Regions from separate parts of the Sporosarcina sp. P16b genome, predicted to be linked through region 1. Evidence: riboswitches for the same ligand, from Rfam matches in the RefSeq annotation. Region 1 holds a riboswitch; each other region holds the start of a gene.
The links. Region 1 has a riboswitch for thiamine pyrophosphate ahead of CSV77_RS11145 (thiamine phosphate synthase). Riboswitches for the same ligand answer to the same signal wherever they lie in the genome.

Region 2: linked by a shared signal. The riboswitch ahead of tenA (thiaminase II) and the one ahead of CSV77_RS11145 (thiamine phosphate synthase) in region 1 are both predicted to bind thiamine pyrophosphate.
Region 3: linked by a shared signal. The riboswitch ahead of CSV77_RS09240 (ECF transporter S component) and the one ahead of CSV77_RS11145 (thiamine phosphate synthase) in region 1 are both predicted to bind thiamine pyrophosphate.
Region 4: linked by a shared signal. The riboswitch ahead of CSV77_RS06005 (ABC transporter ATP-binding protein) and the one ahead of CSV77_RS11145 (thiamine phosphate synthase) in region 1 are both predicted to bind thiamine pyrophosphate.

What each region holds. Positions count from the first base shown of each region.
Region 1 is NZ_PDYO01000008.1:116,032-122,200, reverse strand. It holds gene CSV77_RS11165 (phosphoribosylaminoimidazolesuccinocarboxamide synthase) at 80-760, opposite strand; gene CSV77_RS11160 (heavy-metal-associated domain-containing protein) at 926-1,147, shown strand; gene CSV77_RS11155 (P-type ATPase actuator domain-containing protein) at 1,163-1,768, shown strand; gene CSV77_RS17140 (hypothetical protein) at 1,746-1,898, shown strand; gene CSV77_RS11150 (Crp/Fnr family transcriptional regulator) at 1,927-2,436, shown strand; TPP riboswitch at 2,494-2,602, shown strand; gene CSV77_RS11145 (thiamine phosphate synthase) at 2,673-3,272, shown strand; gene thiS (sulfur carrier protein ThiS) at 3,256-3,462, shown strand; gene CSV77_RS11135 (thiazole synthase) at 3,459-4,232, shown strand; gene CSV77_RS11130 (ThiF family adenylyltransferase) at 4,229-5,245, shown strand; gene CSV77_RS11125 (ABC transporter ATP-binding protein) at 5,458-6,156, opposite strand; gene CSV77_RS11120 (ABC transporter permease) at 6,160-6,169, opposite strand, start outside.
Region 2 is NZ_PDYO01000005.1:20,466-26,634, reverse strand. It holds gene ureG (urease accessory protein UreG) at 1-573, shown strand, start outside; gene CSV77_RS07885 (urease accessory protein UreD) at 566-1,390, shown strand; gene CSV77_RS07880 (YheE family protein) at 2,013-2,450, shown strand; TPP riboswitch at 2,615-2,716, shown strand; gene tenA (thiaminase II) at 2,807-3,502, shown strand; gene CSV77_RS07870 (DUF3889 domain-containing protein) at 3,551-3,934, shown strand; partial or broken gene CSV77_RS07865 (nitric oxide synthase oxygenase) at 3,978-4,649, opposite strand; gene hpaB (4-hydroxyphenylacetate 3-monooxygenase, oxygenase component) at 4,822-6,169, opposite strand, start outside.
Region 3 is NZ_PDYO01000006.1:66,381-72,549, forward strand. It holds gene CSV77_RS09225 (DUF6526 family protein) at 1-194, shown strand, start outside; gene CSV77_RS09230 (energy-coupling factor transporter transmembrane component T family protein) at 279-1,049, opposite strand; gene CSV77_RS09235 (ABC transporter ATP-binding protein) at 1,042-2,493, opposite strand; gene CSV77_RS09240 (ECF transporter S component) at 2,515-3,084, opposite strand; TPP riboswitch at 3,166-3,277, opposite strand; gene CSV77_RS09245 (exonuclease domain-containing protein) at 3,465-4,037, shown strand; gene CSV77_RS09250 (YitT family protein) at 4,266-5,138, shown strand; gene CSV77_RS09255 (methyl-accepting chemotaxis protein) at 5,718-6,169, opposite strand, start outside.
Region 4 is NZ_PDYO01000003.1:58,096-64,264, reverse strand. It holds gene CSV77_RS06015 (YhgE/Pip domain-containing protein) at 1-2,399, opposite strand, end outside; gene CSV77_RS06010 (TetR/AcrR family transcriptional regulator) at 2,439-3,008, opposite strand; TPP riboswitch at 3,168-3,265, shown strand; gene CSV77_RS06005 (ABC transporter ATP-binding protein) at 3,353-4,120, shown strand; gene CSV77_RS06000 (ABC transporter permease) at 4,117-4,869, shown strand; gene CSV77_RS05995 (ABC transporter substrate-binding protein) at 4,866-5,906, shown strand; gene CSV77_RS05990 (S8 family peptidase) at 5,974-6,169, opposite strand, start outside.

The sequences.
Region 1 (6,169 bases):
TCCTGATACTAGGTCAGTCAGCGCATAGCGTAAGTGACAATATAAAAAACCGGAAACAATTTTCGTTTCCGGTTGAGTTTTATGAAAATAATATCTTTTCTAATTCCATTGGTTCAATATATGTATCGCCTCGATAAACGCGCATATTGCCTCCTGAAATTTCATCGATCAACATGATGTTTCGCTCAGGATCGCGACCGAACTCCAATTTGATATCATAAAGTTCTAAACCTTTTTCCGCCATCTCTGATCGCACTACTTCAGAAATTTGCTGGGTCAATTCTTTAAGTACCGCATATTCTTCATGCGTCAAAATGTGAAGTTGTGCCAAAGCATCTTCTGAAATGGGTGGATCTTGACGTTCATCATCTTTTAGCGTCACTTCCACGAATGCATCCAATACTTGTCCTTCTTCGGCATACGCACCGAATCTGCGCAAGAAACTTCCGACCGCACGGTATCGACAAATCACTTCTAATCCTTTACCAAAGATCGTAGCAGGCTTCACCGTCATCGTCACTTCATCCAGATCGGCATCGATGTAATGCGTCGGTACGTTTTGCTCCTCCAATTTCTCGAAAAAGTATTTCGTCATGCGAAGTCCAGACTTCCCGGCACCATCAATCGTCAGGCCTACTGTGTTGGCACCTGGATCAAATACACCATCTTCCCCTGTTACATCATCCTTGAATTTCAATAGCACGTGGCCATCTTCCAAGCGGTAGACGTCTTTCGTTTTACCAGAATAGGTTAATTTCATCCGTACGATTCTCCTCTATTCATAAATGTATACTGCTTATTCAGTATAAAGCACTTTGACGAGAAGAAAAAGTATTGTTTGACAAAAGTTGATGGGCGTCAAGGTCGTTTTCACAAAATACTCTCATACTTAAGTTGACAAATACACAAGAAGAGGATGAGATCAATGAAAAAAGTCGTATTTTTAATGGAACCATTCAGTTGCCCGTCATGTGTCAAAAAAATTGAAGGTGCACTATCTCGAGCAAAAGGTGTACAGCGAGTAAAAGTATTATTCCATTCAAGTAAAGTTCGAGTCGAGTTTGATGAATCTATCGTAGAAGCCAATGAATTACAGGAATTAATTAGTAAACTCGGCTATCCAGTTCTCAATAAAAAAGTCTCATAGAGAGGAGGCATTCAAATGAACGCAAAGCAAACCGTACGCATCACTTCCCTATCCGCGATTTTGCTTGGAGCAGCGATCATCTTGCACTTCGCAAGCCTTCATGACGCGCGTCAGATTACATTAATCGCGGCCACTTTAATCGCGGGTACTCCGATTGCAATCAAGGCATGGAAAGCTATCCGCATGAAAGCTTTTAGTATTGAACTTCTCGTGACCATCGCGGTCATCGGTGCGCTATTTATTGGTGAGTATGTAGAATCCGCTGCAGTTACCTTCTTATTTTTATTCGGAGCGCTACTTGAAATTCGTACAATGGAGAAAACCCGCTCGTCCCTCAAGGCACTTATTGATCTGGCCCCACTAGAAGCAAGTGTCTTTCGAGATGGTAAAATAATGACAATCGCTGTTGACGAGGTAGTAGTCGGTGACCGAGTAATCGTTCGCTCAGGAGAACAAGTTCCAGTTGACGGACCGATTGTTACAGGCAGTGCTTCCATAAATGAAGCAAGTGTACTTTTGGTTATATTGAACGCCATTCGATTAATACGCTATACTAGTGACAAACCAGCCAGTCGAAATATAAGCGAGGTGAAAGTGAATGAGTCAACAGCCCCACAATAATACGACGGATCAAAATATGTGTGTATCGCTCGTTCCGTTGTTCAATCATTTGGAAACTGAACAGATGAAACACGTAGTAGGAACTCGCGCGAAACACTTCGCATCCACGTGGAAAAATCATTTACAATGAAGGCGACTGCTCCGAAGGTTTATATATTTTGCATAAAGGACGAATCAAAGTATACCGCCTGTCAGAAAACGGCAAAGAGCAACTCGTGCGAATTTTAGAACCGGGAGATTTCACAGGTGAGCTGTCATTATTCAATGCCAAACCTCATGACGCCTACGCAGAAACACTTGAACCCGTGGAATTATGTATTATTCAACGTGATCAAATGCAACAACTTCTACAAAAACATCCTGCGATCTCATTAAAGATGTTAGAGGAATTCTCCTCTCGCCTCGCCCGGACAGAACAACGGGCAGCGCGGATCGGTATGGAAGCAGCAGAAACGCGTATCGCCCTATATCTAGCCGATTTATCTGAAGAACAACAACAATTGACAGTCGAATTACCGATGAGTCGCAAAGATCTCGCCTCCCACCTCGGGACGACACCTGAAACAATTAGTCGCAAATTAAGCGCATTCGAGGAGTCGGGCTGGATTCGGCAGTCCAGCATGAAAACGGTGGATATTCTCGATTTGGATGCTTTATTACTTTTATAAAAGAAACTCTTTTCATTCCACTACGTACATGATACGCTAGTTCTGAAAACTAAATATTTTGACCATTGGGGGAATCCTTCACAAGGACTGAGAAAAGAGTGTGGCTCTGAAACCCTTATTACCTGAACAGATTAGCATCTGCGGAGGGAAGTGGCGAGTCGTTCCGTATATATTTCTGTCGACACATCCACCACTTTCCGATTCGGGAAGTGGTTTTTTCTATTGGAGGGGAATGAATGAAGTTACTTGGCGTGACTGATGACTGTCTTTCGGTTGACGAACTGACTTTACACTTGCAGCAGACAGCGCCGTTTCTAGATGCTATTATTTTGCGTGAAAAGTCCAAGACAGATGCACAACTGACAGATTTGATTACGCGTCTTGCGAATAGCGGATTTCCACTCGATAAGCTCATTATACATGCCAGACCTTACGTGGCTGGCGAGCTGAACCTTAGAAAAGTGCAGTTGACTGGCTATGGCATGTCTTTACGGGATGCACTTCGGAAATTTCCCGAGCTACAATTCGGGTGCTCAATTCATTCAATGGAAGAAGCAAAGGAAGCTACGACGGAAGGCGCGGATTGGCTCTTGCACGGGCATGTTTTCGAGACGAAATCAAAGCCCGGCCTACCAGCGCGCGGCACGGAAGAATTGTTTTCTATTGCAAAGTATAGTTCGATCCCCGTGTATGCAATCGGCGGAATTCAGCCGCTCCACTTGCCTGATTTACAACGAAACGGCGTAGCAGGCGTGGCTGTATTATCCCCTATGCGTTCATTAAAAGTCTTACAAAGTTATAGAATAGGAGTCGTGTCTAATGAAGAAAATGATTGATCTGAACGGAAAAACCTATTCGGTCGTTCCAGAAGTAGCGACGATTCAACAGTTACTTGAGCATTTGGGATTAGGTGATCGTATTTTGATTGTGGAGAAAAACAAAGAGATTTTGCAAAAAGATCACTATGACGCACCGATTATGGATCGAGACCAAATTGAAATTATACATTTTGTAGGAGGCGGATGAAGATGTTAAAAATTGCAGATAAAGAATTCTCTTCACGGTTATTACTAGGCACAGGGAAATATCCTTCATTTGAAATACAAAAGCAGGCAGTTGCAGTATCAGAAGCAGAAATCCTCACGTTTGCAGTACGACGCATGGATATTTTCGAAGCGTCGCAGCCCAATTTTCTAAAGCAATTGGATTTAACTCGCTATACATTACTTCCAAATACTGCAGGCGCAAGTACAGCAGAAGAAGCCGTACATATCGCACGTCTTGCAAAGGCATCAGGACTTTGTGACATGGTGAAAGTGGAAATTATCGGATGCAGCCGTTCATTGCTTCCAGATCCTGTAGAGACATTACGCGCTACTGAAATGCTGCTAGAGGAAGGCTTTATTGTATTGCCTTATACGTCAGACGATGTAGTGCTCGCAAGAAGACTATGCGAATTAGGCGTTCATGCCATCATGCCGGGCGCTGCGCCAATCGGTTCAGGCAGAGGCATTCTGAATCCGCTGAATCTGTCATTGATCATTGAGCAATCGAATGTCCCCGTCATCATTGACGCTGGCGTCGGCTCTCCAAAAGACGCGGCATTCGCGATGGAGCTCGGAGCAGACGGTGTATTGCTGAATACGGCAGTATCAGAAGCCGCAAATCCTGTCATGATGGCAGAAGCAATGAAACTCGCGATTGAAGCAGGACGTCTCGGTTATAAGGCAGGACGTATGCCAGTCCGCGATTACGGCGTAGCAAGCAGTCCAACTGAAGGGCTTGTGACGAATTGACCGGAAAATATTCTCGGCAAGAGCTATTTGCACCTATCGGACCAGTTGGACAACAGCGTATCCGCGAGGCAAAAGTTTTCGTCTTAGGAGCGGGTGCACTCGGTTCTTCCGGAGCGGAAATGCTTGTCCGTGCAGGGGTCGGCGAACTAACGATTGTTGATCGTGATATTTTGGAGTGGACCAATCTTCATAGACAGCAATTATACACAGAGCAAGATGTCATGGATCAATTGCCGAAAGCGATTGCAGCAGAAAGCCGTTTGCGCGCTATCAACAGCGATGTGAAAGTTCGTGGGATTGTGGCGGATGTGACACCTGAAAATGTTCTCGACCTATTCGAGGGACATCATTTCATTCTCGACGGCACAGATAATATCGAAACACGATTACTAGCAAATGACGCAGCGTTACAACTCGGCATCCCTTTCTTCATGGGTGCTTGCGTCGGTAGCTACGGGCTGACGTTTCCTATTGGTGTAAAAGAAGGCTCACCCTGCTTGCATTGTCTACTCGAAGCGTTACCACCACAGTCTTTAACATGCGATACAGTCGGCGTCATCTCACCAATCGTCGTTACAACGGCTGCCCGTCAAACCGCCGAATTGCTGAAGTGTATAACGGGTGCGCAGATGGAACCGCGCCTGGAATCCGTCGATCTATGGACAGGCGAACGTGCTGCAATGGACGTGCACAGTATGAAGAAATCTAGTTGTCCGAGTTGCTCAGACACTCCAACCTATCCTTACCTATCTGCCAATGAAGTCATTCGGACTGCCGTGCTGTGCGGACGCGACACCGTGCAACTGACATGGCCAAGGAACCGACAAGTGGAACTACTACCATTTGCCGAATCCATTCGCGGTATTGTTTCTAATTTAAAACAAAACCCATATTTGGTTTCCTGTGAATACAACGCTCATCGACTCGTGTTATTCCGCGATGGCAGGATGTTGGTACATGGAACGAAGGATATCATGGTTGCACGGAAGATCGTCGCTGGTTTATTGGGATGATGCTTGTGCTTAGAGCGCTTGCGCGTGGGCTATGATCGGTTGACACGTTGGATAGAGCGCTGGCCCCTGGACTATGAGCGATGAACACGTTCAATAGAGCGCTCCGTCCAATTTTATGAGCATACCCAATAAATCCTCCAATAAAAAAACGCTTCAGAAAGCCATAAAACAGCTTTCCGAAGCGTTTATTTCATTATTTATTCAACCCTCGCTTATTCCGTCGAATCCAATGCCATCTCAGCCGAACTCTCCAACTTCAACACACCATCCGTCATCTTGTACACCTTATCCACGTATCGAATCAATCGTATATCATGTGTCACGACGATGGTCGCTGTCTGATTCGACTTCGTTTCATTACGCAACAACTCCATCACCTCAAACGCCCGATCCGAATCGAGTGAAGCGGTAGGCTCATCCGCCAAAAGAATCGCTGGCTTGCTGAACAATGCTTTCGCAATCGCCACACGTTGTCGCTCACCGCCCGATAAATCAGATGGATAATTCTTACGCAACTTGGTAATACCTAAATCTTCATATAACTTACGTTGCTCATCTTTGGTCATATTGTCTTTCTTCACTTTATTTAGCAATTCAAGCTGCTGATCAACAGTTAGGAACGGCACAAGGTTGGAAGCTTGCAATATAAACCCGATTTCCTGCAAACGGATTTTTGAACGTTGCTTTTCATTTAGCTGCGATAATTCTTTACCGTTAATGATGACTTCGCCTTCGCTTGGTGTTTGCAGAGCGCCAGCCACCGTCAGGAACGTACTTTTACCTGAACCTGACGGACCGATAACCGCGACCAATTCTCCACGTTCAACTAAGAAATTGGTTTCCTTCATCGCTTCAACGAGCGTATTGCCTTCACCGAACGTCTTTTTCGCATTTCGTAGTTCCAGTACCATCGTTTACCCCCCT
Region 2 (6,169 bases), on a different contig from region 1:
ACCATGCTTGTTGAAAAAATTACACGCGCGTTAGATGGCGAAGTGAGTATGGCGGTTATTACCAATGATATATATACGAAAGAAGATGCCAAATTTTTAGTTGCGAACGGTATTCTTCCGGAAGACCGTATTGTCGGCGTGGAAACAGGAGGCTGTCCACATACGGCAATTCGTGAAGATGCTTCGATGAATTTCGCTGCGATTAATGAATTGAAAGAAAAACATTCCGACCTCGAGTTGATTTTTGTAGAGAGTGGCGGTGATAACCTAGCGGCTACTTTCAGTCCAGAACTCGTAGACTTTTCCATATATATAATTGACGTAGCGCAAGGTGAAAAAATCCCGCGCAAAGGTGGACAAGGAATGATTAAATCTGATTTGTTTATTATTAATAAAACAGATTTGGCACCATACGTTGGGGCGAGTCTTGAAGTAATGGAGTCCGACACAAAAGTATTTAGAGGAAATAAACCTTTCTTTTTCACCAATTTAAAAGATGATCAAGGACTAGATGAAGTGGTTGAATGGGTCAGAAAACACGCTTTGTTAAAAGGACTAGGACAAGATGTCTGAATGGACAGGTGTTCTTGACCTTGTCATGGAAAACCGACAAGGACGCTCCGTGGCGAAAAGCGTTTACTTTCAAGGTGCATTTAAAGTGATGCGTCCCGTTTATTTCAATAAAAATAGTTATCCATGCTATTATTTATTGAATCCTGGCGGTGGCTATTTAGATGGAGATCGGTATCAAATGAAAGTCACGCTTGGTGAACGAGCGATGCTGACGTTGACGACCCAGTCAGCGACGAAAGTATATAGAACACCGACCGAGCAAGTATATCAAGAAACAGTCATTCGTATGAAAAAGGATAGTTATCTAGAGTACTTACCGGATGCACTTATTGCATACAAAGATGCCAGTTGCTATCAAAAAAATAGTATATACATGGAAAAAGGAGCAACTTTGCTGTATGCCGAAATTTTGACTCCGGGCTGGTCGCCGGAAGGAGAAAAATTCAGCTATGACATGCTCCGTTTGAAAACCGAGATTTATATGGAAGGTCAACTTGTTGTCTTTGACCATATAAAACTTCATCCAGCGTCACAAAATATGAATGAGTTAGGCTTTATGGAAGGATACACACATTTGGGTTCCTTAATTGTCGTGGGAGAAAAAACGAATGATGCTCTATTGGATCGATTATATGAAACTCTTCAACAAGAGGCTGGAGAATTTGCATTCGGATTGTCTAAGCTTGCCGTTCCTGGCTTCACTATACGCATCTTGGCAAACTATACACAAGTCATAGAGCGAATTATTTCAGTCTGCCACCACGTAATTAGCGAAGAATGGGATCAAATGAAACCAAGTTTTTTAAGGAAGTACTAGAAAATGCCCGACAATTCAATGAGTTGTTGGGCATTTTCTGTCCGTTATGCTAGTACTGCAGAAATTAATATGCATGGAAAGTAATAAAGAAGGCTAAATTATTCCGTATATATTCTGCAGTTTGTTCAAACAACTTTGTCACTGTTCAAATGATTGAAACACAAAAATTAGGGTATTATTATACATACGTGGTGTGTCATTCGTAGGATTAACCATGTCCGTCAAGTCAATAGAATGTATAGCAGTCTTTGCGTGTATTGGTTCAACACTCACGGTAATTATTAAAGGCTGCAATAAGGTTGTTACACATGTGTGAAGTTAATCTTCTGCCTGGTAGTGAGTGAAGATGTAATAGAGTGTACGGGGAGTAAGTTCGCTACGACTTACGGTGTTTGGACCATATATTCGAATGATATAAAGCATAGTAGAATATTAATGGATTTGACAACAACCTATTGCTAAGTTATATTAGAGTTTAAATTTTTTTAAAGGATTTTATACGTGAGCAGGAATGATGGGTAATTAAACTTCAGGCTAGAAGGCTTGAATTAGTAGTTATGGATAACGTAAGATGAGCCATTTTATAAAAAGAGGCTTTATACTATTTTTGGAGGTGTTCCCTGTGGTAGATGACTTTGAAGCAGAAAAAGTTTTTGAAGACAGGCAGTACGAGCGAATTCAGTTTAAGCTCATCTTAGAAGGTCGTAAGTATAAAGGTGACTATCATGACGGTAAAATTCAATGGCTTAATCCACATCCCAAACATGATGTTGGCGAAGAAGAAATAATTGCCATAGAGGATAAAGTTTTGGAACTTCTATCAGAGCAAGGGATTCGAAGTGAAGCGGATGATATTGAGATCGAACAATCGAATAGCGGAAGTCAAACTCGACCACTTCAGTCATTTAAATTGAAGATTCAAGGCGAAGAATTTAAAGGTACATTCATTAATGGCAAAATTGAATGGTATCATCCTAAACCACGACGTAAATTAGAAGAAGAGCGCGTAAAAAAAATAGAAGAAGATGTTGAGAAAAAGCTAAAAGAACATCTAGAATAACAAATTGACACTGCGTGAAATCTGCCGAATAAACGTATTCGATTGAGTGAGACCAACATAAGGTCTTCTGCCAATCGCTGTGTTGTATGTAGGCTACGTGCAATCTCAATTCGTTTGACCTTTCTGACAAGTTAAGACTACAATGAATATACAAATGAAATAGTTGTTACCGCTAGGGGTGCTCTCTGGAGCTGAGAGAAGCATATGCTTTAACCCTTTAACTTGATCCGGTTCATACCGGCGTAAGGAAGTGGTGTAGATGTTACTTAGCTGATTTCTGTGCTCTGTGATGTCTCTCCGCCACTTCTTGTCAAGAAGTGGCTTTTTCATTTATCACGAAAAAGGAGAGAGTATACATGAAGTTTACAGAACGTTTATTAGAGAAGACATTACCGATTTGGAGACAGAATCATAGTCACCCGTTTGTCCAAGAGATTGGAAATGGTCTGTTGGATCAGGAGAAGTTTCGTTTTTATATGGTGCAAGACTATTTGTATTTAATTGACTACGCGAAAGTGTTTGCTGTGGGCACAATGAAGGCTACGGATGTAGAGACGATGGGTAAATTTGCTGCATTGCTTAACGGTACACTACACACCGAAATGGAACTTCACCGTCAATATGCAGCACGCTTTGGCATTACCGAGGAAGAGCTCGAGAATGCTCAGCCGTCTCCAATTGTCCTAGCGTACACGCACTATATGCTACATGTAAGTCAAAACGGCTCTCTAGCGGAAGTTGTCGCTGCATTATTGCCGTGTGCGTGGAGCTACTGGGAGATCGGCAAAGAGCTTTCGGAATTGCCTGGTGCGCTGGAACATCCATTGTATGGTGACTGGATTCGCATGTATTCATCGGAAGACTTTGGCGAGTTGGCTACTTGGTGCTTAGAATTAATGGACGAAACTGCAGAAGGCAAGCCTGAATCAGAATTAGTGAGGTTAGAGGAGATCTTCCTTAATATGACTCGATATGAGTATATGTTCTGGGACATGGCCTACACGAAGCAAATGTGGCCTGGTATGCATGAAGGACAGATGATTACAAATTAATATATAAGAAACGTCCGACTATTTAAGTTGGATGTTTTTCATTTAGAATTGAATGGATATAAACAGCGCATGCTATTCCTAAAGGAGGTGTGCGCCATCTTTGCAAAAATAGGTTTGGCACTTGGAGTTTTATTGACAAGTGGGTCGGGTACTAGTGATGAGTCAGCTGCTGCACTTAGTAAAGTGGAAGTACCGGCATACGCCAAATGGTCAAGGCTTGCGATCAAACAAACGATGCTCAAATATCCTCATGCAGATATCAAGGATTATTTGCATATCGCAACCGACTCAAAAAAAGTTACGGGCGTGGAGAAATTTCAGCTTTGGTTAAAAGAGGAAGAACGGGAATTCGGTTTAATAGTGACTGTCACCTATTCAGCTGAAACAGGTAAATTTATTCGCATCGATTTTCAAGAAATACCTGTTCAATAAGCCAATGCCCCTAGACCATATAACATGGTGCAGGGGCGTTGGTTTATTCGGGATCTCTTTGATAAAAGAAATTGGGAGTTATAATGTCATTGGCAAACCGTTTGTGATAGACATAGGTAGCGGCGGGTGATAGTGGTGGAATGAGCCATACCCAGTTACCTGTCACTTTTCTTCCTGCACTTTGCTCTTTCTTTTCGAACGATTTGAATTGTTTAGCTGCGGTATGATGATCAACAAGTGTGACGCCTTCTTGCTGGTAGGAATGTAGAACGGCTATATTCAACTCTACAAGTGCTTTGTCTATCCAAAGAGATCGATTGGATTTCGTGTTAAGGCCCATCAGTTTGGCGACAGACGGCAAAAGATTATAACGGTCCGCATCTGCAAGATTACGCGCTCCAATTTCCGTACCCATATACCAGCCGTTAAATGGTGCCATAGGATATTCAATTCCACCGATATCAAGACGCGTATTGGAAATGATCGGAACAGCATACCATTTTGTATGCAACTCAGAAATTCCTTTGATTTCGGGATGACTGATAGGTACCTCTTTTACTAACGACTTTGGCAATTCAAAAAGCCGCGGAGATTTCCCATACTCTTGAATGACAAGCGGTAATACATCAAAAGGTGTTTTGGCTCCTTGCCAACCAAGGCTTTCACATAACTTAGTCATTTCAATGGATGTAGAGTCACCAATGTTGATTTGTTCTTCTCGTGAAAGTCCTAGTTCATCATAACAACTGTGAATAAACTGGACTGCTTCTTGAAATAGCTCTATTCTATTTACAGATAGCACCATAATCATCAATTCCATATACAAAGTGTAGCATCTGGCAAATACGATGAGCTGACATAATTTCGGCAAATTACTGACTTTTCATTTAATCTGAGAGTAACCGGTGTATCATTTCTTGTCCTGCGTCTTTTGGATAGGATCGGTATAGATGTCCTGATAAGCGAACTGGATCACCGAAGAAATACCGTTCATATTGCGTTTGTCTTGTGCCGAACGAACTCATCGTCAAATCCCAAGCCAACCGAAATAGTTGTACACGTTCAAACGCGGTTTTCGTAGCACCTTGTAGGTACTTTGTGAGATCAGGTTGAATAGCCGAATGGAAATCCTTATCGGTAGGTAGCGCAACCATCCCACTTGCTCCAATTAGCTGAATGATTTCACTAAAACGCGGATAGACTTTGGGGAAAATATTGCTAGCTATTTGAAGTGGTATCGCACTTGGACACATATAACCCCATTGATCGGGTAATGCATCGGCTTCGGATTTATCTCGCAAGGCTTTCATCGTTTCGAGCCCTATAATTATTTCAGACAATTTCTCTTGAATGTGGAGATATTCCGCTATATTAATCGTTTGGACGAGTTGCTCTGCCAAATTTAACATGAACTCCGTCTTGACGATCTGTCTCGTGATGACTTGATGGGTAGCAAATGGATGAAATGAACTCATTGAGAAAAATTCTGAAGCTACTTCCTTATTGTGATGAAAGAATACACGCTTCCACGGGACGAGAACATTATCGAAAACAACTATAGCATCCATCTCTTCAAACCGTGAACTCAGTGGGTAATTAAACGTAGAATTCCCGCCTACAAATGATTCCCTGCAAAGAAAACGTAAACCTTCTGTACTGGAAGGAATGGAAAAGGCGAAAGCTTCATCAGGATCCCCAAGAAATGAAGGCGTGCTGAACACCAACACTTCATCCGTCACGCCGCCCTGTGTGGCTAGTAGCTTTGCTCCTTTAATGATGAGCCCTGCAGATGTCTTGCCTACAATCTTTGCGGAGATCGGTTCATCTGACGTATTAAAGGCATTTTGTGATCGATTGACCTGCGGTGTAATAAAGGTGTGAGTAAAAGATAGATCTTCTTCTCGCGCACGTTCATACAGCGCTTGAATATGTTCTGGAAAACAGTTTTCTTTGCCGAGCAAGTGAGGGGAAGAAGAGGCAAAGCTCATGATCACCGTATTGAGGTAATCTGGACTTCTACCAAGTAAGCCACAGGAAAGTCTTGCCCATTCTTCTATCATAACTCTTCGTTTCTGCAAATCCATTTTAGTTTTCGGTTGTAAGTAAGAAAGTCCAATTGGCTCGTTTGTGACTGGTGAGGCGTATGTCATGAGAGCCTTATGTGAAGGTGATAATTGTAAATCATACAGAGAAGCCTTTGTTTCAATAAGCCCTCTAAAGGCTGGATGTTTAGAA
Region 3 (6,169 bases), on a different contig from region 1:
AACAGCTTCGTTACTTTATGTTGACGGGTAACCGTTTAGCTGCACAATTGACGAAATCACAATGGATTGCATTACGATTTGCTTCAGATGAAGAGTACGTGGAGCTTGCGAATCGAGCAGCAGTGGAAGATCTGTCACCTGATGAAATTAAGAAATCCATAAAATCATGGAGAGCAGATCATCAGCGTGTGTAATGAAAAAAGAGAGCACAGAATCTGAACTAGATCTGTGTTCTCTGTTAATTTGCTTATACAGTATATGTGTTCGTTATCGAGTAACTATTGATAAACAGATAGTAAAAAGGCTAGAGATAAACTACATATCATGATAAGTACAAAAACCACGTCTATTCCATTATACCGTGTAGGATAATAATACGTCCTTGCAGCGCCCATCTGATACTGTTTCGCTTCCATCGCAACGGCAATGCGTTGCGCACGACGTATACTTTGGGCAAAGAGAGGAACGGTATAGGATTGCAATCGCTCATACACACCTTTAATCCCTTTGGAAAACTGTAGATTCCGTACTTTCAACGCGTTCCTGCGAATTTGCAGCTCTTCAGTGACAGCAGGAATTAAACGAAACGCTGCAATAAAGCTATAGGCATATTTAGACGGCAGACGAAACTGCTGCATCATAGCATAAAAGAATAGTACGGGTTGGATTGTTAAGATAAACGTAAAACCGACGAAGCCAAATGAAAGTGATTTACTCCCGAGCAACAGCGCGTGTTGAATACTCTCCTCGGAGATCTTGAGTAGTCCCCATTGCCACAACACCGTTTCACCCTTACCGAATAATAACATCGTCAATCCAGTGGACAGGAATGAAATGACTAACGGAATGGAAAGCAATAAAAGTTTCTTCAGTGAATAGCCACTGAATACATAAAATAATATTCCATATAGAATAGCCTGTGAGATAGCAAAAGGTAAACTTTGATTCACAAGCGTAATGATCAAGAACGCAAAAAATACGATGAATTTTAGCGCGGGATTGACTCGGAATAGCCAGGTTTCGCGTTTAGGTGTGAACCAATTAAACACTCTTTGCACCACCAACTCCATTAGCCGTATGCACAACGCCGTCAACTACAGTCCAAACAGCAGTAGCGAAGTTCTCTACTATTTCCGTATCATGCGTAACCATCAAAATTGTCATGCCTTTCGTGCGCAACTGCTCCAATTTCTCAAGAATAGCGATTGTGTTTCGTGCATCCTGTCCAAAAGTAGGTTCATCGAGTAACAGGATATCCGTACTAGGAGTAAGGGCAGTTGCTACACTCAAGCGACGCTTTTGGCCCGTAGATAGTTGATAAGGATGGCGTGAAACGGAATCGGGCAGGTTAAATAAGCGCATCAATTCCTTTGCATACATGTCTGCATCGGCTTTTGGCATACCGTGCAAAGATACTGTTAATTCTTCCGTAATCGAGTTCGTTACAAATTGTAGTTCGGGATTTTGAAAGACGAGCGATAGACCTTTCGGGAGTTGCCGTTTCTTCTTTTTCCACACAATGGCTACGCCGTTCACTTCATAGACGCCGTTAGTCCGAAGCAATTGCATAAGAGATAAAAGCAATGTACTTTTACCAGAACCATTTTCCCCAACAATCGTAATCCAGTCACCGGCCTGTACAGTCGCATGTTTGGCGGAAATCTTCTCCACTGGACCACGATAACCGTGAAAGTCTTGGATCTGAATTTTCTTTTGCGATGAAACGGCTTGACGATTTAGCATCATTAATTGAAATGCATCAGATGTTTTATATTCTTCCCATACCCCTGGATACCAAATGCCATAACGTTTCAGTTCTTCCTGAAAGTTTGCAAAAATATCTGCAGGTGAACCGTCTGCTAGTATGACACCATGATCATTAAACAACACAACACGATCTACCCAGTCAGCAATCAAATCGATTTTATGCTCCACGATGATCACAGTTTTATCAGCGGTTGCTTCTTTAATAGAAGTCCATATCTGTTGCGTGCCTTCCGGATCCAGTAATGCGGAAGGTTCGTCCAGAAATAGCACGTCCGGTTCCAATAATAAAACAGAAGCCAATGCCAACCGTTGTTTCATACCTTGAGACATTTCATTGATGGGCGTGTGGGCATCTATCAAGTGCAAGTCTACACGCTTCAACACCTCCTCAATAAGAGGTGCCATTTCTTCACGCGGCACTTGAAGATTCTCCAAAACGAATGCGAGTTCTTCATCGACGTAGGTCATACAGAACTGTGTATCTGGGTCTTGGAAAACGAACCCCCACGAGTCAGGTAACTGAATGCTTGTTGCTTTCATTGGCAGTTCGATAGAGTTCGGGATAATGCCACTCAGTACTTGAAGTAAAGTGGATTTCCCACAACCGCTAGGACCGAGCATGAGAACTTTTTCACCGGGCTGAACAGAGAAGGAGAGGTCCTTAAAGACCAAAGCATCTTCTCCAGGAAACTTCAGTCGTAACTCGGTAACGCTGATGTTATTCATAGTTGGATCATACCTCCGCTTTTACTGATCAAGCATCGTATATTCTTTATTATCGACGGGGCGAATTAGCGATGTCACACCTGTTGCTTCTAGCGCTTTTACAATAAACACAGCGAAAATACCTGTGAAGATGAATGCGCTGATTGCACGTAATCCGTATTTCACAATGAGTGCCCATGTTTCGAGTGCTGCGTAACCATAAATCAAATCAAGTCCGAAACTTGCAAGACATGACGCGACTCCTGCTAACCCTGCAATTAAAATAGAATAGCGTCGATAACGGAATGCAGCGAACAATAATTCAGCAGCAAGTCCTTGTACAAATCCATACATCAATACTTCAATACCATGGCCGGCAAATGCAGACAAGGAAGCCCCCGCAATACTTGCGATGAATGCAGTACCGGGCTTTCGTAATAATAGGAAGGCAAACGGCCCCACCATGAACCACATACCGTAAAGCAGTTGACGTGCAACAGGCATGATCGGTTTGACGACAGTGTATAAATCATCCCAAAACTTCATGAGCACGCCAAATACAACGCCGATCATGATGGTGATCAATAAATCGGTAAACTTTAACTTTTTCAAACTCTTCCACTCCTCGTTATTTTTTATACAAAAAAGCCGTCTGAAGAGCAGACGGCCGAGGAAGGAAAGAGATTCCTGTATAATTCCATCGATCACGCTCTCTACGCTGGCATTACCCAGATCAGATTAACGGTCAGCAGAGGATTCATCTGCTATCTCAGCCTGATTCACTCAAGCACCCGGACGGACAATCATGTAAGCAATCCTAGTATACAGCACGTTGAATTGTGTGGCAACTTATGAAATTACTAGACGTTCAATTAAATGCTGACAGTTCAAATGGAACATATTGTATTGAAATCCTGATATACTAAAAGGATCAAACTGTTCATAATTATATTCTCGATATCATGCAAATAGAGTGTAAAAGGAGTTTTTACATGACAAAACATATAGCTTTTATTGACGTGGAGACAACAGGCATGCGTGCCGAGACGAGTGAAGTAATCGAGTTAGGGGTTATGCTTGGAGAGTATGAAGATAATCGTATTGTTCGAGTGGCAGATGAGTATTGCGAGTTTCAAGAACCGTTCTATTCTATCTCCCCGATAATTACCCAGCTCACTGGCATTACCGATCAGATGGTTAGAGGGAAGTCGCTTGATATGGATAGAATACTAAAAATACTAGATCAAGCAGACGGTATAGTAGCACATAACGCATCATTTGATAGGGGCTTCGTTAGTCGACTATTACCTGAAACGCTCGACATGGACTGGTATTGCTCCGTTAGACAAATCAAATGGAAAAATTATGGATTTGAAAACGGCAAACTACAACAATTGCTGAGAGCGCACCGAATTCAAGTGCATAACGCCCATAGAGCGCTCGATGATGCGAAGAATCTAGCTGTGTTGCTGAACTCATCCAATCCCAACTTGGCGGATGATACATTCATCTCGTATTTGATGAATAAAGCCCCAATGAAGAAACCAGCAAAATCAAGATTTTAACTACTAGAAAGACCAGTCATCATGGGATGACTGGTCTTTTCCTTTTCGATACGACTCTTGGGTTACTGCGGCCATGTGGTTTCTATGCTACAACTATATTTAGTTGCGCGTCATGCCACTTATACAAAAAACTACAAAAATCTACTGTCCATGGAATAGTTTATATAGATAAAAGGGTATGGTAAATAGAAGTATGTGACTTACTGAATAACTGAAAGGAATGAGAAGATGAAAGTAATTACAAAGAAGTCACATAAGAAGTTACGTCTTCTATTTCAAGCCTTTTTCGTCATGATGGGTGCAGTGATCACAGCTTATGGACTTGAGTCCGTCCTTATTCCAAACAATGTATCGGATGGTGGGGTTACAGGCCTAAGTATTGTAGGTTCTAAAGTTTTTGGACTTCCGTTAGGCGTTTTGATTGCGATTTTAAATATCCCGTTTATCTTCCTTGGTTACAAACAGGTAGGTACGCGCTTTGCAGCACTTTCTGTCGTGGGCATCGTATCCTTAAGCGCCAGTACAAGTTTAATGCATCATATTCCCATCATTGTTCAAGATGATACATTATTGATAACTGTCGTTGGCGGGATCATTATTGGAGTCGGAATCGGAATAGCTTTGCGTAATGGTGGAGCACTCGACGGTATTGATATGCTCGCAGTATTGCTTTCAAGAAAACTCCCATTTGGTACAAGTGATCTAATCTTATTCCTAAATGTTTTTGTCTTTATTGTCGTTTCAACTGTCTTTGGGCTGACTGGTGCGATTATGTCAGCAATTGCTTATTTCATCGCATCGAAAGTCATATCTATCATGGAAATTGGATTTAGTGGTTCCAAAACATATAAGATTGTAACGGATCAACCTGAATTGATGATTGAAGAGATTCACGGACGTTTAGGTCGGAGAGCAACATATCAAGTAGTGCAGGAGAGTTTTACAAAAGAGGAATTCATAGAAATCACTTGTAATATTTATCATTTGGAAGATAGTAAGATGAAAGAAATCATTCGTGACGTAGACAAAAATGCATTTGTGGCGGTATATGAAGTTGCAGAAATTAAGCGGGGGAATTTTGGCGGGAGCCAACTACGTTAAGTGGATGTAATTGAAAATATATTTGTCTGCAGAATATAATTGTATAGTAAGCAAGTCTAGCTTTGATAAAAGAGTGTAGGGATTAGAATATTACAACTCCGCAAAAAGAAAATAACAAACAATCACTCACTCATCTGTTTTAAAGGGAAAAGTATCTTGGAGACTAATCCCGCGTGTGGAAGTATTATTATTAGTCCTTCAATAACGCAGTGATCTTGATGTTTATTCTTCTATTAAGAGAACATAAAAAGTCCATATATGTTCGCGCATTGAATTTATGAAAAGGTGCTGAATTAAATATGGTTTAGCTTTTTAGAGTAATAAGTTATAATGAAGTAGACGATATATAGATTTGGATTTAGCTTTTTGTTTATATTGCGGTCACTCTCTATCTAGAGAGTGTGGATTGAAATGAGCAAAAGATGAGAATTTATCTAGACTACCTGAGTCGCTCTCTGTATAGAGAGTGTGAATTGAAATTGTCGCTAGGGGTTGCGGAAGGGATATTTATTTGTCACCCTTTACAAAATAAAACGAATCACGTAAAAGCGTCTGCATAGTAGCAGACGCTTTTTTCAATTATAAAGTAAATTTTCGTACAAGCGCATTGAGTTCTTCAGCCAATCGGGCTAAATCGTCGGAGTTACTTGCTATTTCTTCTATTGCGCTACTTGCTTGTTGTGAAGATGCTGAAGTTTGCTCCACACCTGCAGCAGACTCCTCAGTAATTGCCGCAATCTCTTCGATTGACCCACTCATTTCCTGACTGCTTTCCGAAATATCTTGCAGGTCTTTCGAAATACTTTGGATCCGATTGACCATATCCGTTACGGCGTTACTTATATTATCAAATGTTTCATTAGTACGTTTAATTTGATTTGTACCTTCCTCCACTTGCTTATATCCTTCTTGTAACGAATTGGTAACCATAGTGGACTCAGTTTGAATCCGATTGACGATTTCAGTGATATTGGTAACGGACGCGGAAGATTGTTCTGCCAGGGTCCGTACTTCATCGGCCACCACAGCAA
Region 4 (6,169 bases), on a different contig from region 1:
AGAAACTTACTGACACCTGTCGGATCTGTTGAAAGAACATCCAATAATCTATCCAAGTCTCCGTCTTCTTCTAACTTGCGGATCTTTTCTGCTAACTTTTCAATTGTGTCTCGTGCTTCTGGGAAGTGTTGTTGCACTTTCGCCAAATCTTTTTTGCCAAGTGCCACGCCTTCTTCTGCCTTTTCAAGCGCAGTCCGCAGACGTGGAATCCGTCCGTTTACTTCATCCAATACGTCAGATACATCATACAATGCATTCGTTGCATCACGGATCGCGGATTTATACTTTCTCGTCAAATCACTATTGACGAAATCGATAGCCTCTCCAACTGAACGATCCAATTCTCCCGATACACGATCGACTTCAGCCAAATGCTTTTTGCCGTTCGCTTTTGATTCATTGATTCGACCCACTAAGCCGTCCACTGATGAATGGGCAGATGTCAGGCTGTCTTGAACCGTTTTGATTCGTTCGATTTCATTGGACAGTGTATCCGAATTAATAAATTTCTCAAGATCCGTTAATCCATTTTGGATGGAGCCAATTGCCGAAAGTCCGTTATCGATTCGGCCGACCATCGTTTGAAGTACACCAATTGTCACCTTGGGATCTTCCGTCGTTTCTAGCAATCCAGCAAGTTTCTCATCAATTTCTGTTTTTGAGGCTTGAAGTTCATTGAACCGATCGCGAAGTCCTTCATCGAAAGTTTGTAGTTGTTCCATAGCATCTTGAATTGCATTTTGGCTATTCGTATCGAATTGATTGCGTGCATCGACAATCTTCTGCTGGCTTGCCTGTAGCTGTCCGTTTAGTTGATTCAACAACTCGAGGCTCGGTTTCTCCCCTTTAGTAATAGCGGCTTGCACTTTATCAATGGCTTGTTTGGTCGACGATAATTGATCCCGTAACGCGATGAATCTCTGTTGCAAACCGTCAAGTTTGTCACTGCCTGTCACTTTACTTGCCGCTTCTAAAACAGAAATGACTGTATCCATTTTACCAATCTGACTTTCTATCGCAGTAGACATAGTGTCGAATTGCTCCTGGTATTTACTGAAGTCAATGGATTCACGCTTACCGATTAAGCTTTGAACGACTTTCTGTGCATTGCTGTTTACTTCAGTCGCGCGATTTAATATGCTCGTCATATTTACGGAAAGCTCATTCAACTGCTTCATGAGCTTTTGAGTTTGCGGTGATAATACATTTTCGTAATTGCCTTTAATTTTTTCCATATCTTCAGCGAGTTTGTCAGACAGCGCTTGTGTTTGCGTAATTAAATCAGTCGCTGGATTGTTACCGCTCTGCAAAGTAGAAATGATCGTTTCCAAATTCTTTTTCAGACGGTTTAAATCTGTGACGCTATCATTCAAAGTACTCTGCAAATCTTTAATGTTTGTAGATTCTTTAAGGTTCTGATCTTGTTTTTTCAAATAATCGTAAATATCATCTAAACGCGCATTCGTATCTTCCAACTTGCCTTGCTTATCACGTAGCGATTCGACAAGACGATCGACGTCTTCTCCTTTGCCTGACAGCTCGCTCGTTAAATTAGGTACTTTGCGAAATGCCGTCTGTGCACTCTCCAAATTAGACGTAATGACGCGCAACGTGTGATCCACAGCCTTTTCATTCTCTTGCAACTTATTGATCAAGCGTGCGTTCAACTTTTTCGCATTAGCATGCACGGCATTGACATCATCCAGCACGACATCTACGCGATCAATAGATGAATCGGCAAAATCCAAGCCTTTATCTACCATCTGTAATTTCGAATAAATTTCAGGAATGTCATATTCCAATTGATAAATTAAATCCCGTAGTTTTTCGATATTCACTCGATTTCCTTCAATTTCTACTCCGAGATTATTGAATACTTTGAGGACTGCTTCATTCGCTTGTTCGACGAATGTTTTGTCGATATTTTCTACAATAGCAGACGCGCCTTTGCCCGCTACTTTCGGGGAAATTGCATTGATTTTTTCATTAATATAATAATCCAATGATGGCTTTTTAATATCATCGGTTACGATACTGCTTAAATTCTCTGAGAAGTCTTCCGGAATAATGATCGCAGCATAGTAATCGCCGTGTTTCACGCCTTTTAACGCTTCATCTTTCGTTACAAACTGCCAGCCTAGATCGTCGTTCTTGGTCAGCGAGACGATGACTTCATCCCCGACATTGAATTCCTTATCCTCGATTTTTGCACCTACGTCTTCACTGACGACCGCGACTTCTACGCCTTTCGTATTGGAGTAGGGATCCCACGAAGCGAGGATGTTCATCCAAGCATAAAGGGAAGGGAGAAACGCAATCGCCGCAATGACAATGAGCGCGGCTTTATTCTTGGAGATATTCCGGAGATCCCGTCTGACTATGAACCAAATTTTATTCATCTAGTATAAACCCTCACTCTATATTCCGTCATTCGCACGTCACACTAATAAATTGGAGAAAATTGTATTGTTTAACACGTCCGTGATTTGCTTCTCCGTCAGCTGTTTGTCATGCGTTTTTGACCAATCGTTAACTAGTGCTACATAAGATTTGAATAAAAGATATGCAATCAGCTCGCTGTCACATGGCTTCAATTCTCCTTTTGCGACACCGCGATCAATCTTTCCAGCAATGAAATTCACTATTTCCTTCTCAATAGTAGTTAACACATCTCCTACAGCAGGTGTGCGCAACTCTTTCTCTTCTTCTATCAGTTTAATGAATAACTGATGCGTCTCGCGAAATTTCAGCAACTGCATAATACGCGCATGGGCATTCTCTTGAAAAGTCGCACCTTCTATAGCTGTCCGTTCAGAGATATCTTTCATTTCTTCAACCATTTTCCACACAATTGAATGAAATAATTCCTCTTTATTTGAGAAAAACGTATAGATCGTACCCTTTCCTACATTCGCTATCTTCGCTACCTGATCCATCGTCGTCGCTTTATAGCCAAACATCGAAAATGATTTTTCAGCCGCCAATATAATTTCTTCTCTTCGATCCATGAAGACACTCCCTTTAAAATGACCGAAATACCATTCCGGTCTGCTAGTCATTATATTACATAGATGACCAATTAAATGCAAGAGGTTTGCGGATTGTTACTAGAATAGTTACTAAATTGAAGTTGACTACTTTACTAGACTATGTAACGATAAGAGTTGGATAAACACTAGGGGTGCTTTAGCTGAGAAAGGCGTTCGCCTTAACCCTTGAACCTGCACTAGATAATGCTAGCGGAGGGAAGTGGACATATGACGGATTTTGGCCGTACTATGCAACCGCTTCGCACAGAGAAGTGGTTTTTTTGTGTGAATTTTTTGAAGAAATGAGAAGTGGTAAGAATATGATGAATAAAGTTTTAGAGTTTACGAATGTCTCTTTTCATTATCAAGCAACGAAAGCTTCGAAACCTACTGTTATTTTCGATCAAGTTGACTGGCACGTTAAAGAAGGCGAATTCGTTAGCATTATTGGACCAAGCGGGTATGGTAAAAGTACGTTATTCCGACTCGTCACCGGCCTTGAGAACCCTGACAGTGGGAAGATTTCATTGAACGGAGAAGTGACAATGGGGCGGCTAGGCAAGGTCGGCTATATGCCGCAGCAAGACTTACTCATGCCGTGGCGAACGATTCTAGAAAATGTTCAATTACCAGTAGAGCTTCAAGGACGCAAACCTTCTTCCGATGAAATCATCCAACTACTCGCTGACTTCGGACTAGCTGGAGAAGAAAACGCCTACCCTGGAAACTTATCCGGCGGGATGCGACAACGTGTTTCCTTTTTGCGAACGATCCTGACCGGCTCAAATATTTTATTATTGGACGAGCCATTCAGCGCACTGGACGCAATCACGCGGCTGACGATGCAAGAGTGGCTAATCGATCAATGGCAGAAACTCGATAAAACCATCGTCTTCATCACACATGATATCGACGAAGCTTTATTTCTATCCGATCGCATCTTTGTGCTCGCTGAAAAACCGGTGCAGACGATTCGCGAAGTCATCGTGCCTCTCAGCCGACCACGCACGACGCGGGACTTGGCACGCCCGGAACTGATGGAACTGAAAGAGCAACTCATCGGCGACCTTCGTTCGGAGGCGCGGCTATGAAGAAGATGACTTCGTATAGTTGGTCTATACTTTTCGTCGCGATCGTACTTGGCGTATGGGAAATTGCAGCACGTCTTTACGACAAAAGCTTCCTCTTCCCGTCCCCTTCTGCGATTCTGATCAGGTTATGGGAGCTGAAAACGGAGCTGTTTATCCACCACTTACCTCCGACTGCTTTAACTATTTTGATCGGCTTATCTATTTCGATCATCATCGGATCCACACTGGCGATTGCGATGTATAGTAAGAAGCCAATTGAGCAAGCGTTTTACCCTATTCTCATCGCGTCGCAAACGATTCCTGTCATTGCGCTCGCACCGATTTTTGTCTTGTGGTTCGGCTACAGCATTTGGAGTAAAGTCGCGGTCACCGTCCTCATTACTTTTTTCCCGATAACCGTCAGCGTTTTCGACGGCTTACGCTCTTCGGATAAAAACTTGCATGAATTAATGCGGACAATGGGCGCATCTTCAAAAGATATCTTCTATAAACTAGACCTACCTTCCGCTTTGCCATCATTCTTCTCCGGGCTCAAAGTGGCGGTTACACTTAGCGTAATCGGTGCAGCTATTGGAGAATGGCTAGGCGCTCAGGCAGGACTCGGGTATTTCAGCAGAAGAATGATGACGCAATTTGACAGTGCCGCCGTATTCGCACCGATCGTCTTGCTTTCTGCAGTAGGTATTATCTTCTTTCTACTCGTCGTCGTATTAGAAAAACACTTTTTACACTGGAGGAATCATCAATGAAAAAACGTCTGTTCCTTAGCATCATGTTTCTTCTGTTATTGCTAGCTGGATGTACGAAAGATACACCCCCTGCTAAACAAGAAGAAACACCTAGCAATGAAATGAAAAAAGTTAGTATCATGCTCGACTGGTATCCGAATGCCGTACATAGTTATCTATATGTAGCGCAGGAAAAAGGCTATTTTAATGAAGAAAATGTGGAGGTAGACATTCAATTTCCTGCCAATCCGACCGATCCAATGAACTTGACTGCAGCGGGAAAAGTGACACTTGGACTGTATTACCAACCCGATGTCATTTTAGCGCAAGCAAATGAAGATATTCCGGTTAAAGCGATTGCCTCCATCGTGCGTGAGCCGCTTAATTACACCGTCATGCTGGAAGAAAGCTCGATTCAATCACCTAAAGACCTTGAAGGGAAAACTATCGGCTATCCCGGGATTCCACTGAACGAATCGTTGATTAAAACGATGGTGTCGAATGACGGGGGCGATTACGACAAAGTACATATGATCGACGTCGGATTTGAACTGGAATCTTCACTCGTTTCAAAACGCGTCGATGCCGTGACGGGAACATTTATTAATCACGAAGTGCCTGTCATGGACTCAAAAGGATTCAAAACACGCTACTTTAATCCGGTAGACTATGGCGTGCCGAATTATAGTGAAATCGTGTTATTGACGAGTGATGATACTTGGGATAAAGAACAAGACGCGATCCAGGCTTTCTGGCGAGCAGCACAAAAAGGCTATGAATTTATGGTAGAACAGCCCGAAGAAGCACTCGACCTCTTGCTGAACAACCAAGATCAAGCAAACTTCCCGTTGGACAAAGCAATCGAAACGGAAAGCTTACAAATTCTATTGCCTAAGATGGATACACACGGTGAAGCTTTTGGCGCTCTGGATGAAACTTCGTGGGAAGATGTACGGGACTGGCTCCATGAAATGGAAATGATCAAGACGAAACCTGAAGTGGACGATATGATCTTAGATATTAGTACGGATGAAATGTTTTCTAAAGTAACGAAGTAAAGTACACAAAAGGCTATTGCGGGCGTCTCCATGACTGATCGCAATAGCCTTTTTCGATTGTATGTGATTAGTCAGGATATACGGTAAACATCACAGCAAAGGACTTCTTCATTGCAATCCCATTTTTATTCTGTAGCCCTCGATCCACACGTAAATAATGAACACCTGGCTGCCATTCTGTAGTTGGTGTAATGAATAATTGCTTACTATTCATAGGATCCACTCTCGCTGTAAAACTTTCGATACGTTCTGCACTGTTTGGC